DNA from 3 places in the Shewanella sp. 10N.286.52.A9 genome. Region 1 is predicted to be linked to each of the others. Evidence: predicted binding sites of a transcription regulator. Region 1 holds the regulator's gene; each other region holds the start of a gene.

Evidence for each region. The regulator sigma-54, encoded in region 1, starts transcription at its own class of promoters, with help from an activator protein. The targets are predictions, from matches to a motif close to GTTGGCACGNNNNTNGNNT.
Region 2: a site for sigma-54 is predicted at 3,570-3,588, ahead of fliD (flagellar filament capping protein FliD). Genes of this name have one in related genera too.
Region 3: a site for sigma-54 is predicted at 3,629-3,647, ahead of AB4128_RS06865 (DUF3192 domain-containing protein). Genes of this name have one in related genera too.

What each region holds. Positions count from the first base shown of each region.
Region 1 is NZ_JBFRJQ010000006.1:175,523-180,151, reverse strand. Features, by position in the region: gene lptC (LPS export ABC transporter periplasmic protein LptC) at 1-172, shown strand, start outside; partial or broken gene lptA (lipopolysaccharide transport periplasmic protein LptA) at 237-782, shown strand; gene lptB (LPS export ABC transporter ATP-binding protein) at 977-1,708, shown strand; gene AB4128_RS05880 (RNA polymerase factor sigma-54) at 1,913-3,397, shown strand; gene hpf (ribosome hibernation promoting factor) at 3,422-3,709, shown strand; gene ptsN (PTS IIA-like nitrogen regulatory protein PtsN) at 3,712-4,155, shown strand; gene rapZ (RNase adapter RapZ) at 4,152-4,629, shown strand, end outside.
Region 2 is NZ_JBFRJQ010000001.1:121,654-126,282, reverse strand. Features, by position in the region: gene fliL (flagellar basal body-associated protein FliL) at 1-333, opposite strand, end outside; gene AB4128_RS00615 (flagellar hook-length control protein FliK) at 349-1,503, opposite strand; gene AB4128_RS00610 (hypothetical protein) at 1,493-1,819, opposite strand; gene fliS (flagellar export chaperone FliS) at 1,788-2,168, opposite strand; gene fliD (flagellar filament capping protein FliD) at 2,185-3,540, opposite strand; gene fliB (flagellin lysine-N-methylase) at 3,932-4,629, shown strand, end outside.
Region 3 is NZ_JBFRJQ010000007.1:157,997-162,625, forward strand. Features, by position in the region: gene AB4128_RS06845 (DUF3301 domain-containing protein) at 1-113, shown strand, start outside; gene AB4128_RS06850 (DUF962 domain-containing protein) at 1,774-2,097, opposite strand; gene AB4128_RS06855 (GNAT family N-acetyltransferase) at 2,155-2,784, opposite strand; gene AB4128_RS06860 (DUF2789 domain-containing protein) at 2,912-3,142, shown strand; gene AB4128_RS06865 (DUF3192 domain-containing protein) at 3,156-3,542, opposite strand; gene AB4128_RS06870 (hypothetical protein) at 3,737-4,072, shown strand; gene AB4128_RS06875 (Zn-ribbon-containing protein) at 4,152-4,629, shown strand, end outside.

The DNA.
Region 1 (4,629 bases):
AACCACAAGTATGCTTGCGTTAGATTTAAATACCATGATCATGACGTCTGATCGACAAATTAATGTCTCAGGACAAGATTTTAAAATACAAGGCTTAGGCCTTTATGCTGATTTAAATGCCGAAGAGTTAGAGCTTTTAAGTCAGGTAGAAGGAACATATGAAGCAAAGTAAAACACTGACATTTTCACTCAATAAGCTTATGAAAACAGACTTTATTAGAAAAAGTATTCTTGGTATGAGCCTAATGGGATTGAGCTTAGTGACAGTCACCGGCGTTCATGCCAAAGAAGGTGATTTACAACAAGAGCTTAAAGTTGCTGCCGTCAGCCAAAAAGCAGATATTAAAAATAACCAAGTGATTTTCTTCGGCCCAGTGAATGTGACGCAAGGCACCATTAATATTAATGCCGATCAATTACGTGCATTCAGTGAAGAGTCGGGTGGCAAAAAAACCATGATTGCGACAGGTAATCCAGCCACATTCTCACAAGAACTCGATGATGGCCGTATCGGTACCGCAAGTGCGAACGAAATAAAATATGAGCTTTCAACCAGTATTTTAACCTTAAAAGGCAATGCAAAACTTGACCAGGCAGGCAGCCAGGTTACTGGTAATCTCATTAGCTATAATATTGATAAACAGCAACTGATCGCTGAAAGCACAGGTGAAGGAAAAGACAGAGTTATCACTATTTTTCAGCCAGAAAATTACCCTGACTTGAATAAAGAAAACGAAGAACTTGATAACTCAGACGAAGCGCCGATAGAAAATAATGATTCGCTTGATAACCCAGATGCTGATGCGACTGACAATGCACCTAACAATGTAACTGAGAATCAAACAGTGACTCCTGAGGCAAATGCTGTTGAAACTAACACTGATGCCCTCCTTGAATCAGTCACCCCTCAAGAATCTGATATTCAAAACTCAACCAATGCAGACATAACGACCCCTGCGGCAGAGCAAAAGCAATAATGACACAAATTACCTTAACAGCTGAAAACTTAGCAAAAAGCTATAAAAGCCGCCAAGTTGTCAAAAACGTTAGCCTAACCGTTAAAACGGGTCAGATTGTTGGTCTTTTAGGGCCAAATGGTGCAGGTAAAACCACAACCTTTTATATGGTTGTTGGCTTAGTCAAAAGCGATAAAGGTCGTATTTTGATTGATTCTGACGACTTGACTGCAGACCCAATGCATTTACGTGCTCGTAAAGGTATTGGTTACTTACCTCAAGAAGCCAGTATTTTTAGAAAACTCACTGTGCACGATAACATCATGGCGGTGCTGCAAACCCGTAAAACCTTATCGAGTGAGCAACGAATCGAAGAGTTAGAGCACTTATTAGAAGAGTTCAATATTACCCATATTCGTGACAGCCAAGGTATGGCTCTATCAGGTGGTGAACGTCGACGTGTAGAAATAGCACGCGCTTTAGCCGCCAATCCTAAGTTTATTTTATTAGATGAACCATTTGCGGGTGTTGATCCTATCTCCGTGATAGATATTAAGAAAATTATTCAACAACTAAAAAATCGTGGTCTTGGAGTATTGATTACTGACCATAATGTCCGTGAAACACTTGATGTATGTGAGCGTGCGTATATTGTCAGCCACGGAGATTTAATTGCTGAAGGTACGCCTGCTGAGATCTTAGACAATCAGCAAGTCAGGTCAGTATACTTAGGTGAGCAATTCAAGCTATAGTTAGCATTCTTTAGTGTACAAGCATGGCATTTTCGCGGCCAACCAGTCCCACTTTTTAGCGTTATACACTAGACTCAAAACTTAACGCTAATTTTTGGCAAAGTAGAACCCAAGTTCGGTTAAAGTCTAGCTAACACTTACAAAGGTGCTAGACCCATAACATTGTAGTCGCGATGATGAAATTCAATTAGGGATAAGCGGTAAATGAAAGCCTCACTCCAACTTAAAATGGGTCAACACCTGACAATGACCCCGCAGTTGCAACAAGCCATTCGCTTATTGCAACTTTCCTCTTTGGAGCTACAGCAAGAAATTCAGCAAGCACTTGACTCAAATCCTCTTCTTGAGCTTGAGGATGAGTTTGCCAAAGCAAAAGAACCAGTCAAAGACAATGCTCAGCAAACTGACACCGATTTTAGCGATAACAGCCAAGTCAGCGTAGAAAAAGACACCTCATCAGTCGATACAACAGAGTCACTTACGAAAGAGTCCATGCCTGAAGACTTACCAATGGATACCACTTGGGATGAAGTCTACACCGCCTCTCCTAACTCAGGTTCTGGCGCTGTAAGCCGTGATGACGATATGCCATTTCAAGGTGAAACGACTGAAGGTTTATACGAACATTTAGAATGGCAAAAAAACTTAACCCCATTTTCTGAAAATGACCTCGCCATTGCGACAGCCATCATCGACGCAATTGATGATAGAGGTTACTTAACCCAATCAACAGAAGATATTCTCGATGCACTCGGTCTTGAGGATATTGAACTTGATGAGGTTGAAGCCGTTTTAAAGCGTGTACAACATTTTGATCCAGTGGGCGTCGCTGCAAGAAATTTAAGCGAATGTTTGATGATTCAATTGGGACAATACCCAAGCGAAATCCCTTGCATAGAAAATGTAAAATTACTGATATCTGAACACCTAGATTTAATAGCAGGCCGTGATTTCAGATTACTAATGCGTAAAACCAAGCTTAAAGAAGATGATTTACGCGAAGCGATTCAATTTATCCAAACACTGAACCCTCGCCCAGGGTTACAAATTACTCCAATCAAAGATGAGTACGTCATCCCAGATGTCACAGTGTTTAAAAAGAATGGCCGTTGGGTCGTAGAATTAAACCCAGATAATATGCCTAAAATAGGCGTAAATCAGCAATATGCCGCCATGGCAAAAGGCTCAGCCAATCAAGCTGACAGCCAATTCATTCGCGGTCACTTACAAGAAGCCAAATGGTTTATTAAAAGTATTGAAAGCCGCAATGAAACCCTGTTAAAAGTGGCAAATTGTATTGTTCAATTCCAGCAAGGTTTCTTTGAGTTCGGCGAAGAAGCCATGAAGCCTATGGTATTAAATGATATTGCCGAAGCGGTAGAGATGCATGAATCGACCATCTCACGGGTTACAACTCAAAAATATATGCACACCCCTCGCGGCCTTTTTGAACTAAAATACTTCTTCTCTAGCCACGTAAGTACCGATGATGGCGGAGAGTGTTCTTCTACAGCAATCAGAGCCTTTATCAAAAAGCTGGTCGCTGCAGAAAACCAGAAAAAGCCACTTAGCGATAGTAAAATGGCGACGCTACTGGCTGAACAAGGGATCAATGTTGCTCGGCGTACGATCGCCAAATATCGTGAAGCAATGCTCATCCCTCCCTCAAACCAACGCAAAAGCTTATAAGCCTTTGTTATTGGAGGATGATCTATGCAAATTAACCTGACTGGACACCATATCGAAATTACTCAATCTTTACGTGAGTATGTGCAAACTAAGTTTTCAAAGCTTGAACGTCACTTCGAACAGATCAATAATGTTCACGTTGTGCTCAATGTACAAAAGTTACAACAGATTGCCGAAGCTAAATTGCACCTCAAAGGAGGTGAAGTTTTTGCCGTATCTCAAAACGCAGATATGTATGTCGCAATTGACGCCCTGATAGACAAATTAGACCGTCAGGTAATTAAACACAAAGAGAAGTTAATTAAACACTAACGATGGAACTTCGCACCATCCTGCAGCCGGCGTGCACTACCTGTGCCACTCCGGGCAGTAAGAAAAAGGTACTGGAACTTATCAGCAATTTAATGGCTGACCAGTACCCTACTCTATCTTCACAAGCTATTTTCGAAAGTTTAATAGCACGTGAAAAAATGGGTAGCACAGGTATCGGCAATGGCATTGCGATTCCACATGGGCGTTTAGACGACATTGAATCGCCGATCGCTATTTTGATCAAATGTGAAGAAGCTATCGACTTTGATGCTATTGATAAGAAGCCAGTAGACATTTTATTTGCCTTATTGGTTCCTTCTGAGCAATGTCAGCAACACTTAAGCACGTTATCAAGTATGGCTGAGAAATTAAGCGATAAACTCATCCTTAAAAGACTTCGAAAGAGTCATGACGCTACAGAACTGTATCAGGTTATTACTGCATGAAACTTGTCATCGTATCAGGACGATCGGGCTCAGGTAAGTCAGTTGCTTTAAGAGTGTTAGAGGATTTAGGTTATTACTGTGTTGATAACCTGCCTCTCCCACTGATTGGCAGCCTACTAGAGCAGCTAAAAGGAAATAACGAACTTGTCGCCATCAGTGTTGATGTGCGTAATATCGAAGAGCAAGGCAAAGTATTAGAGCAGCAAATTGCTTTATTGTCCGACGATACCACGATCATTAGTTTATTTTTAAATGCCAATGATCAAGTACTGCTAAAACGATACAGTGAAACACGTCGATTACACCCGCTGTCAAAAAATCAAATCTCATTACAAGAAGCGATTCAACTTGAAGGTCGATTGCTCGAACCAATTGCCAAAATGGTTGATCACTACATCGACACATCTCAGCTGAATATTTACGATTTGAGCGATCAAGTCCGACAAATTCTTATGGGCAGTGTTGATAAAGAAT
Region 2 (4,629 bases), on a different contig from region 1:
AAGTTCTTCATATTCTTTTTGGGAAAACATTTTCATCAGTGCATTTTTTATCAGTGGATCAGCATCTCGAATGATGTTGGCAGCATCATCAGATCGGCTTTTTAATGCCATCTCTAATAACAAATAGTGCGAGGTGTCTTTACCCGGCACCGAGAATATGAATTTTTCGAGCGGGTAAAATTGCGCCACCTTAGGCGCGGGTTCAAAGGCGGTGAAAGGCTCGCCGAACAACTCTGGTGACTTCCAACCTACCCAGAATATCCCTGCAGACCAGGCAAGAAATACCATAGTTAATCCGCTTAATTTCCCGATTTTTTTGCTACCTATAGCCATTGTGTTTTTCCTTTGTTAAGCGAGTAAATCAACTTGTTCAGGCTTTAATGAGTCTGATTGAGTGAGTGAGCTAACGTCTTGTTGCTCATGTTGTTGATTCGCTTCTTCTGAAATGAATTGCTGCGTTATTGGGTCACGCGATGTGTGTTGCTGCTCTGATGAGGTGTCCGACATTTCAAAATCAATTTGACCACCATGTTCCATTTCTAAATCATGACGCAGTCTCTCTAACCCCATTTGTAGGGCATCACGTACGCTATTGTTGGCTGCGTGCATTTGAATATGTAGCCGATCACCATCAAGGCGAATATTGAGCTCTACTTTGCCAAGTTCAGGTGGGTCTAAACGCAATTCAGCAGATTTAATTTGCTGATCAATTTGAAACCTGAGTTGATCCCGAAGTGGAGAAAGCAGCTCGTTCGACTGCTGTAACATGGGCGCAGATTGAGACACTGAAACAGGGCCCCACTGGCTCGTTGCTTGTGTTTTAGCTGCGGTTTGACTGAGTTGGTTAATGACTTGGTTAATATTATCTAACTCTGTGCTTACCCCGTCAGTCACTGGCGGTGTTATTGCCGCTGCTGGAGCCATATTGAGGTGCATTTCCATCGCAGGCTGCATGCTTTGTGGTGCCAAGGAGGTTGTTACCGATGTCGGCTGTTGACCATTGGGCAAGCCAGAGGCTAATTGATTAACCTGGGCTTGTGATGGCGCTGACGACTGGCTAACTTGCTGGTTTAGTAAAGCTAAAAAGTCACGTAATTCAGGGCTAATTGATGATGGAGAATTCGCGCTATTTTGCATTAACGAAAGTTCGCTTAAAACTGACTTAACTTGCTCTGAAGCTAGAGATAATGCCGCTGGATTTTTACTATCAAACTCATTTGTTAATGCCGATAACGCCCCTGCAAGATAGGGGTTTTGCTTTATCTCACTGATAAGGTGGGCAGGGATGTGGCTTATCGCACTATTTTGTACAGTCACATTTTCTTGAGGCAATGTGACGACGTTTTTATCTGGTGAGACAAGGGATGATGGCAAGGGCATAACAAATCCCATATCGCCTTGAGATTCATGCTCAAAATCTGATTGTGTCTCACTTGAAATGCTAAAAGGTTGCGATGACGAATGACTCGCCATCGCAGATAAATTGGACACATTAGTTATCATAAATTTCACCGCAAAGACTGGTTAGCTTATAAGCTGAGATACCGTCTTTTGTTGCTTGGAACTGCTTCATCTCTTTATTCAGCAAGTCTTTTTCTGCTGTAGCCTGAGCAATCACCAATTGATGGGTTATTGAAAGGGATTGGCGAGCCAATAATTGCTGCTGAGTTTTGGGCTTACCCTGAACGGTAAGCGCCATCATCATTAGCTCATTAACTTTTTCTACCTTCTTCCAGTCTTTTGCTTTGGCATATTTAATCAGTGCAGCTTCAAATTGCTGCCACTGATTAGTTGAGGTTGGCCCAGCCGGCTCTGACATCTGTAATTACCTTAATGACGGGGGTAAGCTCAGTGACGCTGTTTTCAACACTAGCGGTCACTAATTGACGACTGCAGTAGTCGTAGAGGCGGTTTAGTGTGATGGCGACTTCACCACCATTCTCTAAATCCAACATCGAATCCAAACCATGAACAATGTTGAGACACTTGTTGACACTTTTCCCTTTATCTTCATAGCTTTGTCGCTCCATGTATCCACTGGTACGCTCAATTTCTTCCAGTAAACCGTCCAACAACATACGCACCATTTCATGGGGATTAGCTGAGGCGACTCTGGCGTCTAGTGTGGTTTGCTTGTAAGCATTAAAAGGATCGTATTCGTTCAACATTGTTCATTTTTCCTAATTAAAATAGGCCACTAGCAGTGTTTAGCTTGTTAATGGTGTTTTCCATTGCGGTAAACTGAGTGAGTAAAATTTGGTAGCGTTGACTCATCCGTTGATCATGACGAGACATGTTGTCTTCGATTTGCTCCACTTGAGAATCAAGGTTCTTTTGCTTTAAATCGATATAGCCATTATTTTTAGTGAATGGGTCGATGATTGAATCGATACGATCAATGTAACCACCGTCAGCGGTAAACATTTCTTTGATCGCATCTGAGTCACTGCTAATGGCTTGAGAGAGCTTTTCATCGTCGACAGACAGCTTGCCATCACGACCCATTTCAATGCCGATATCAGAGAGGCGCATGCCATTGGGGGCTTCATCGAAAATGGCGTTACGAACACTGTTTTGCAGCATACGCAGGCTTGAATCGCCTTTTAAAATACCGATCTGATCTTCGCCGACTGATGAGTTTTCATCATCATCGTCTTCATCGTCATCATCTTTGTCTTTGTCGCCATTAATATCATCTAAAACCGAGCTCCCCATTGAGCGGGTGAGTTGGTTTAGTTGCGTCATTAATTCATTGAAAGAATCAACAAAATCATTAACGGCTTTTTCGGTGCCTTCGGTATCGTTACCTATGGTAATCGTGGCGCTTTCACCGACGTTATGGGCTTTTTTCAGCTCGATATTGACGCCATCAATGACGTTATCGAGGTAATTGCTGCTACTGGTGATATCAATGCCATTAAGGGTAAACTCGGCATCTTGGGCTTTAATTCTTTCTTGAGTACCCCAGTCAATGTCATCCATCTCCATGGTGACAATGTTGTCTTTTCCGGTTTCATCAGATGTCAGCATCAATTCAACTTGACCACCTGTTCTGACTAAAGAAGCTGTGACACCAGGGTTGTCAGGATGATTATTGATTGCATCACGTAAGTCACTTACCGTTGCGTTACCAGAAGCGTTAAGCTCAGCCATATCAATGTCGATGCTATTGCCACCGACATCGATGCTGACTACACCAGTGGTTGGTAGAATTTCATCTTCACTTGTGAAGGATTTAGTGATTTGATGCGCTTGAGCCAGCTGCTTAACATATAAATCGTAAACGCCAGCAGGTGCATCACTGTCTACTGTGATGGTGGCACTGTCATCGCTAATTTCAGACGTTTTACCTTCGAAGGCATCACCGTTTAAGTTTTCCAGATTACTGGTCATCTTGTTTAAGGTGCGTTCTAAAATTTTATAAGCATCAATTTGTGCTTTGCTGTTATCTAAGTTGTTTTTAAATAAAGCATCTTTACTCATTCGTTCTGCAGCAACTAATTGCTCGGCAAATGAGGCGGCACTCATACCTGAAATCATGGCAACTCCTATTGGCTAACTAGCTTAAATGGCAATCTTTATGCCAATGACTAAGCTGTTGTTTGGTAATCTTTTATTGTTTGCTTGTCGGCTAGGTGACTTCCGTTTTATTGAGCCGGGTGGAAGCTGGGCTTCCGTTAGTTTGTCTATTATTTACAATTATGTTTAACAGTGGTTCAAAGCGACCATAAATCGTTGCAACTGAATTTAAGTTACTGATTATTATCGTTGATAGTAAACTGCAGACTGCAACTTATGCTGGGAGGGCGTTAAAGATAAAAAAGAAGTTGAATTGTAAGAGTTCTTTTAAATAGGTTGCTGAAGATACTTCACTTATCCCTACTCATGGTCGCCTTTTCATATATAGATCCGTTTTAAAAGGCTAACAATCGTGAAACAATCCATAGTTAAACCCAATTTTGTCAAAAACTTTAATTGCATTGGAGCGAGTTGCGAAGACAGCTGCTGCTTTGGTTGGAATATTCAGATAAACAAAGCAAATTACAAAAAAGTGATTAAACATCCAGAGTTAAAAGACTTAGCTGTTGTGGCGCTGAAGAAAGTCAAAAAAAGTGAGCATCATTGGGCGCAAGCAATTTTAGATAAACAAGGCGGGTGCCAATTTCTTGATGAAAATAGCTTATGCCAAATACATGCAAAAGCGGGTGAGCAGTACTTGAGTACAACCTGCCAAACATATCCTAGATTGAGTCGAGGTTGCGATGGTAACCGTTATGAAAGTCTTACTTTATCTTGTCCTGAAGCTGTACGTATGGTGCTGTTTAAGGATGATGCGTTTATATTTGAAACAACAACATACCAAAGTAAGCAGTTGACTAAAGCGACCCCGTTGTGGGCTCGTATTACGTACGACTGCAGCCTACAATTGTTGCTCAAACCTGGAATGCCACTTGAGTTAAGTTTACTTGCTATCGGCGTTCTGATGAATACGGCTGAATCAGCAATGAAGCATCAAGCTCCAAGTGAAAATATTGAAAATATGTACCATCAATTGGATGCTTTGTCGGACTCTGGCGCTCTTAAACAGCATTTCGATGGCTTTGATAGTGATAATAAGCAGCATAAATT
Region 3 (4,629 bases), on a different contig from region 1:
AAATTAATTGGCCAATTTTCCCAGAGCCTGAATGGATGGACGCACCAATGGCTAAAGGCAAATTTGGTGGTTGCGGCGGTGCTTCGAGCTGCAATTCGGGTAAATGCCGATAATAACAACACTGATGCGCTTTATTATCACTAACGCTATCATTTTGATAGCGTTTTTTATATCTGTCGCTAACACTTTTAAAAACACGATAATAAGCGTGAAAAGTCATAGTAAAAGTAGAGGTAAAGTAGAGTTTTCACTTGCACCAGAATGCCTAAACCAATGCATGCCTTTAAAAAGTAAAAAATAACGGTAATTAACGCTTCACCTTGCCAAAATAAACTTGAGTCCAAACTTTACAAATTCCAAAAGAAAGACCGCGACAATAAATTGCCGCGGCCTCTTGTACTCTTGTTAAGCCTTCCTGCTATTTTTGTGCTCCCTGCACCATCCATGCGTCTAACTTGCTCCGTGCGCTATCCTTATTCAATCCTTGATGTTCCTTGTACACTGAAGTACTGTCCCTCTTACTCGATTATCCCTTGACCGAGCCTGCTCAAATCCTTAAGCGTGTCCTTTAATTCATCCTTGGTTTTCTTCCATGACATCCATGATTCAATTATTTGCATCCAATGCAATCACTGTTATCCATAACAGCGTAAATCCTTTTATTGATGTCCTAAAAATCCTTTTCTACAATAAAACCCTTCATCTTAATGATGTCAGTATCATCCTTTGACACTGCCGTTATCCATAACGGTTGTTTTACTGTCGTCGAGAAAGTGAATTCTTAATCATCATCCTGATGAACAAATTATCTCTCTCGTGCATTTACTGCTTGGGTATATTTTAAGAGATGTACGAATAAATAAATATGCACAAAACAGCAGATTAACAAAAAAACAACACTACAAATCTCAAACAAACATAATAAAGTCAAAATTATCAGTAACTTAAAAAAAACACTTGGTGTAAGTCTATTTTAAAAGCGATTATTCTTACATCCCTTGTGAGATATCTCTTACAAACCAGGTAGACAAATGCACTTTTGAAGCAGTTAAGCTGTTCACATATTTAACAAATGAATATCTCATATAATAAAAAGCGCAACCCTAACATGTAAGGTTGCGCCAGTTTTACGCTTTGTTAGCCATCCTGCTAAGTTGTGCTCCCTGCTCCATCCTTGCGAATCGTCTTGCTCCTTGCTCCCTTATTCCTTTTTTACTCAATATCCTTGTATATGCCTTTTAAGCCATACTTGAGTTCTCAATCCTTTGAACAGTCAATCCTTTTGACCGAATCTAACTCCTAAAATTACCTTCCTGGTATTTGCTTCCTGCTACCCATATCTTCCTGACTTGGGGTCATCCATGTTTCAGTTAATCCTTAACTGAGCTTTTACCCACTCCTTGAGCGTGTCCTACTTTCATCCTGAAAACCATTACATGTATTCGTAACAATAACTCTCATCCTGAGTGTTAATCGCCAAATACTTTCTAAGCACTACTATTACTGTTCACTGACTTTTTAAAAAGTTACTTCCTGTAACGATTTGTTTGGTCATTCAATTAATTGCTTAGTGACTTTATTGTATTGAAATCATGTAATAGAAAAATGGAAAAAAGTGGATGAAACAAAATATTCACAATAGCCAACGTCAAACCAAAACAACTAAACTATTGTTTTAAAATAATATAAAAATTAAATAAAAGAAATTAACTCGATTAAAGAATATTAAAACCTACAGTAAGGTGAGAGATCTCTTACATTCCTGATTAACACTTAACCTGAGTTTTTCTTGAGGCCGAGTTTATTTTTTAACATTTGTGCAAACATGACCCAGTCAGCAAGCAAACTATAAAAGGGGTACTCAAAGGTGGCAGGTTTATTCTTTTCAAAGAAGAAGTGACCAACCCAAGCAAAGCCATAACCAATTACGGGCAATGTCCATAAAAGCCACCATTGTTGTGATAACAACACTATAATCAACATGACTACAATAATTCCGCTACCGATATAGTGAAGTCGTCTGCATGTTACATCTTGATGTTGAGATAAATAAAAAGGATAAAAAGAATTAAAGTCTTGGTATTTTTTCGTGCTCATTTTCCATCCTACCTAGCGGTTAAATCAATACGCTCACTATATAAACTGCGAACCGAGTTATTTACTCGAATATATCAATACTTCACCATCTACAGTGCCGATCGTCAGTTGAGAAAGGTGCTGAAAACCCTCACGGATAAATAACTCACCGTGTTTAGGATTATTAATAAACACGCCGATACCATCGAGTTCAGGTTGGTCATCACACCAACTTAACACAGCGTGAATTAATTTAGCGCCATTCCCTTTACCCTGTTCAATGGGCGATAAAGCTATAAACTGCAGAATGCCATATTGATTACTTGGTAGGCTTTCTAAAATACTATTCTCTTTGTTGATTAAGGCTTGCGTGGAGCTCCAACCGGTTCCCAGCACCATTTTCAAACGCCAATGCCAATAGCGGCTTTCACCTAATGGCACTTGATGAGTAATCACGCAGGCAACACCAATCAACCTTTCACCATTAAACCAGCCAATTAAAGGCTGCTCTTGCTGCCATAATTCAGTTAATTCTTCCCTGATAGCGGCACGTAATTTTTGCTCGTAACTGGCTTTATTAGCCGTGGACAAAGCTTCAATGAAAAACGGATCATCATGATAGGCGTTGTATATTATCGACGCTGCCACCCGTAAATCTTCTGCTGTCAGGTACACTGCAAGATATTCCGCCATAGTAGTCTGTTCCATAATTTCAGTCTCATTGAAGTTCAGTGAATAGTTACAAGTTAACAAGTTTGAAACATATTGCAATTTTAATCCGCTCGCCTAGGCTTAATGCAGATAAGTCCATTCACTTCTTAATAAGGTCGTCATCATGGATACCACCTCAATAACGTTAAACCACCTATTTGAACAACTCGGACTGGATGCATCACCGACTGGAATTGAGCACTTTATTACTACGCATAACATTCCTAACGAAATACCAATTACCCAAGCTAGCTTTTGGAATGAAGCACAAAAAGCATTTATTACAGAGGCCTTAACGCAAGACGCCCAGTGGTCAGAACTCGTCGACCAACTGGACGTATTATTAAGGCAATAACAGTAACTACAGTCTAGATTTTTTGGTAAGCCGTATCGCCCCAACCAACTAATTTATTATCACTGATCACCACAGGAGTACATTCATCCTTAGTGGTTTTACCATCACCTTTGCTCCACTGAGTACGATAAAAGAATACATGGACTTCTTTTTTCGGACTGTCTGCGTCAGCTTGAGTAACATAAGCCTCACTGAAATCAGCAGTACCCATTAGAGTCGTTACTTGATCTCGCGCCATACCAATCGTCAACTTAGATAAATTAGTACGATTAGTTTGTTGTTGTTTTTCCCAATAAGAACTGCTGCGATTACCTTCGTGATCACCCACATTCAACACACAACCACTCAATGAAAGACTGCTTACAGCCATTAACAATGCTAAACCCAATTTTGCTTTCATGATATTTCCTTATTATTAAAATGATTCTCACGTAATTTCTACTCAAACTGTTTTTGAGATACGTTATAATGTTGTCCATTATGATTAAGCTAAAAACATGCCAAAAGTTATGTTATTGATTTTATTATATTTTTAAAATAAAATTTGATTAAATCATCATTTTCACCAATCAACATTGAGGATTTTCACTAATTATGAGTCCAATCGAACAAGTCCTCGCAGCGGCCAAAACCATTGCAATGAATGGCCACACTCCGACGATGGCATTAGTAAAAGGAAAACTGGGTGGTAAAGTGCCAATGCCTTTGTTAATCCAAGGCTTGCAGCAGTTTAAAGCTATCCCAAAAGATCAGTGGCAAACCTTGTCAGATTTAGGCGATGCGTTAGAGTCGACCAAACAAACAGCCAATACTGAGCGACAACAACTTGAGCAACTATTTCAAACGCAAATCCAACAAATGAAAGCTGACTTTGACAAAAAAATTGAATTACTAGAACAGCGTATAACCCAATTAGAAAATCAATCATAAGGCTGTTATTAGTTTAAATTAGATTGACCACAAGACTTTTTAACGACACCCAAACACTTTACACATTAACGGAACTCCCATGTTTGTCACTGAGCTCAGATTTGAATGTTTTGCGGATACCACCATCACCGCGGCAGAAAAAGCCATCAACCATTATCTCGAATCATTACGAGCAAACGGTCAAATATTGGGAAGAGAATTTGCAGTCGCCTTTAACGAAGGTGAGTTTAAAGTGCGATTGTTGATGCCAGAAAAAACCAGCTTAGCAACTCGTCACAATAGTCCTTGGACTAAACAAGCCTTACAACAATTAACAGACGCAAAACTGTTAGCCCCGCGCGAGAAATATATAGGTCAAGATATTAACTCTGAAGTCAGCAATACGGAGCAACCTAGCTGGCAAGTGTTATATACCAGCTATGTGCATATGTGTTCACCTATCCGATCTGGCGATAACTTGCTCCCCATTCCACTGTATCAGCTGCCTGCAACCTTTAACGGCGATCATAAACGCGTCATTCGCTGGCAGACAGAATGGCAAGCCTGTGATGAATTAC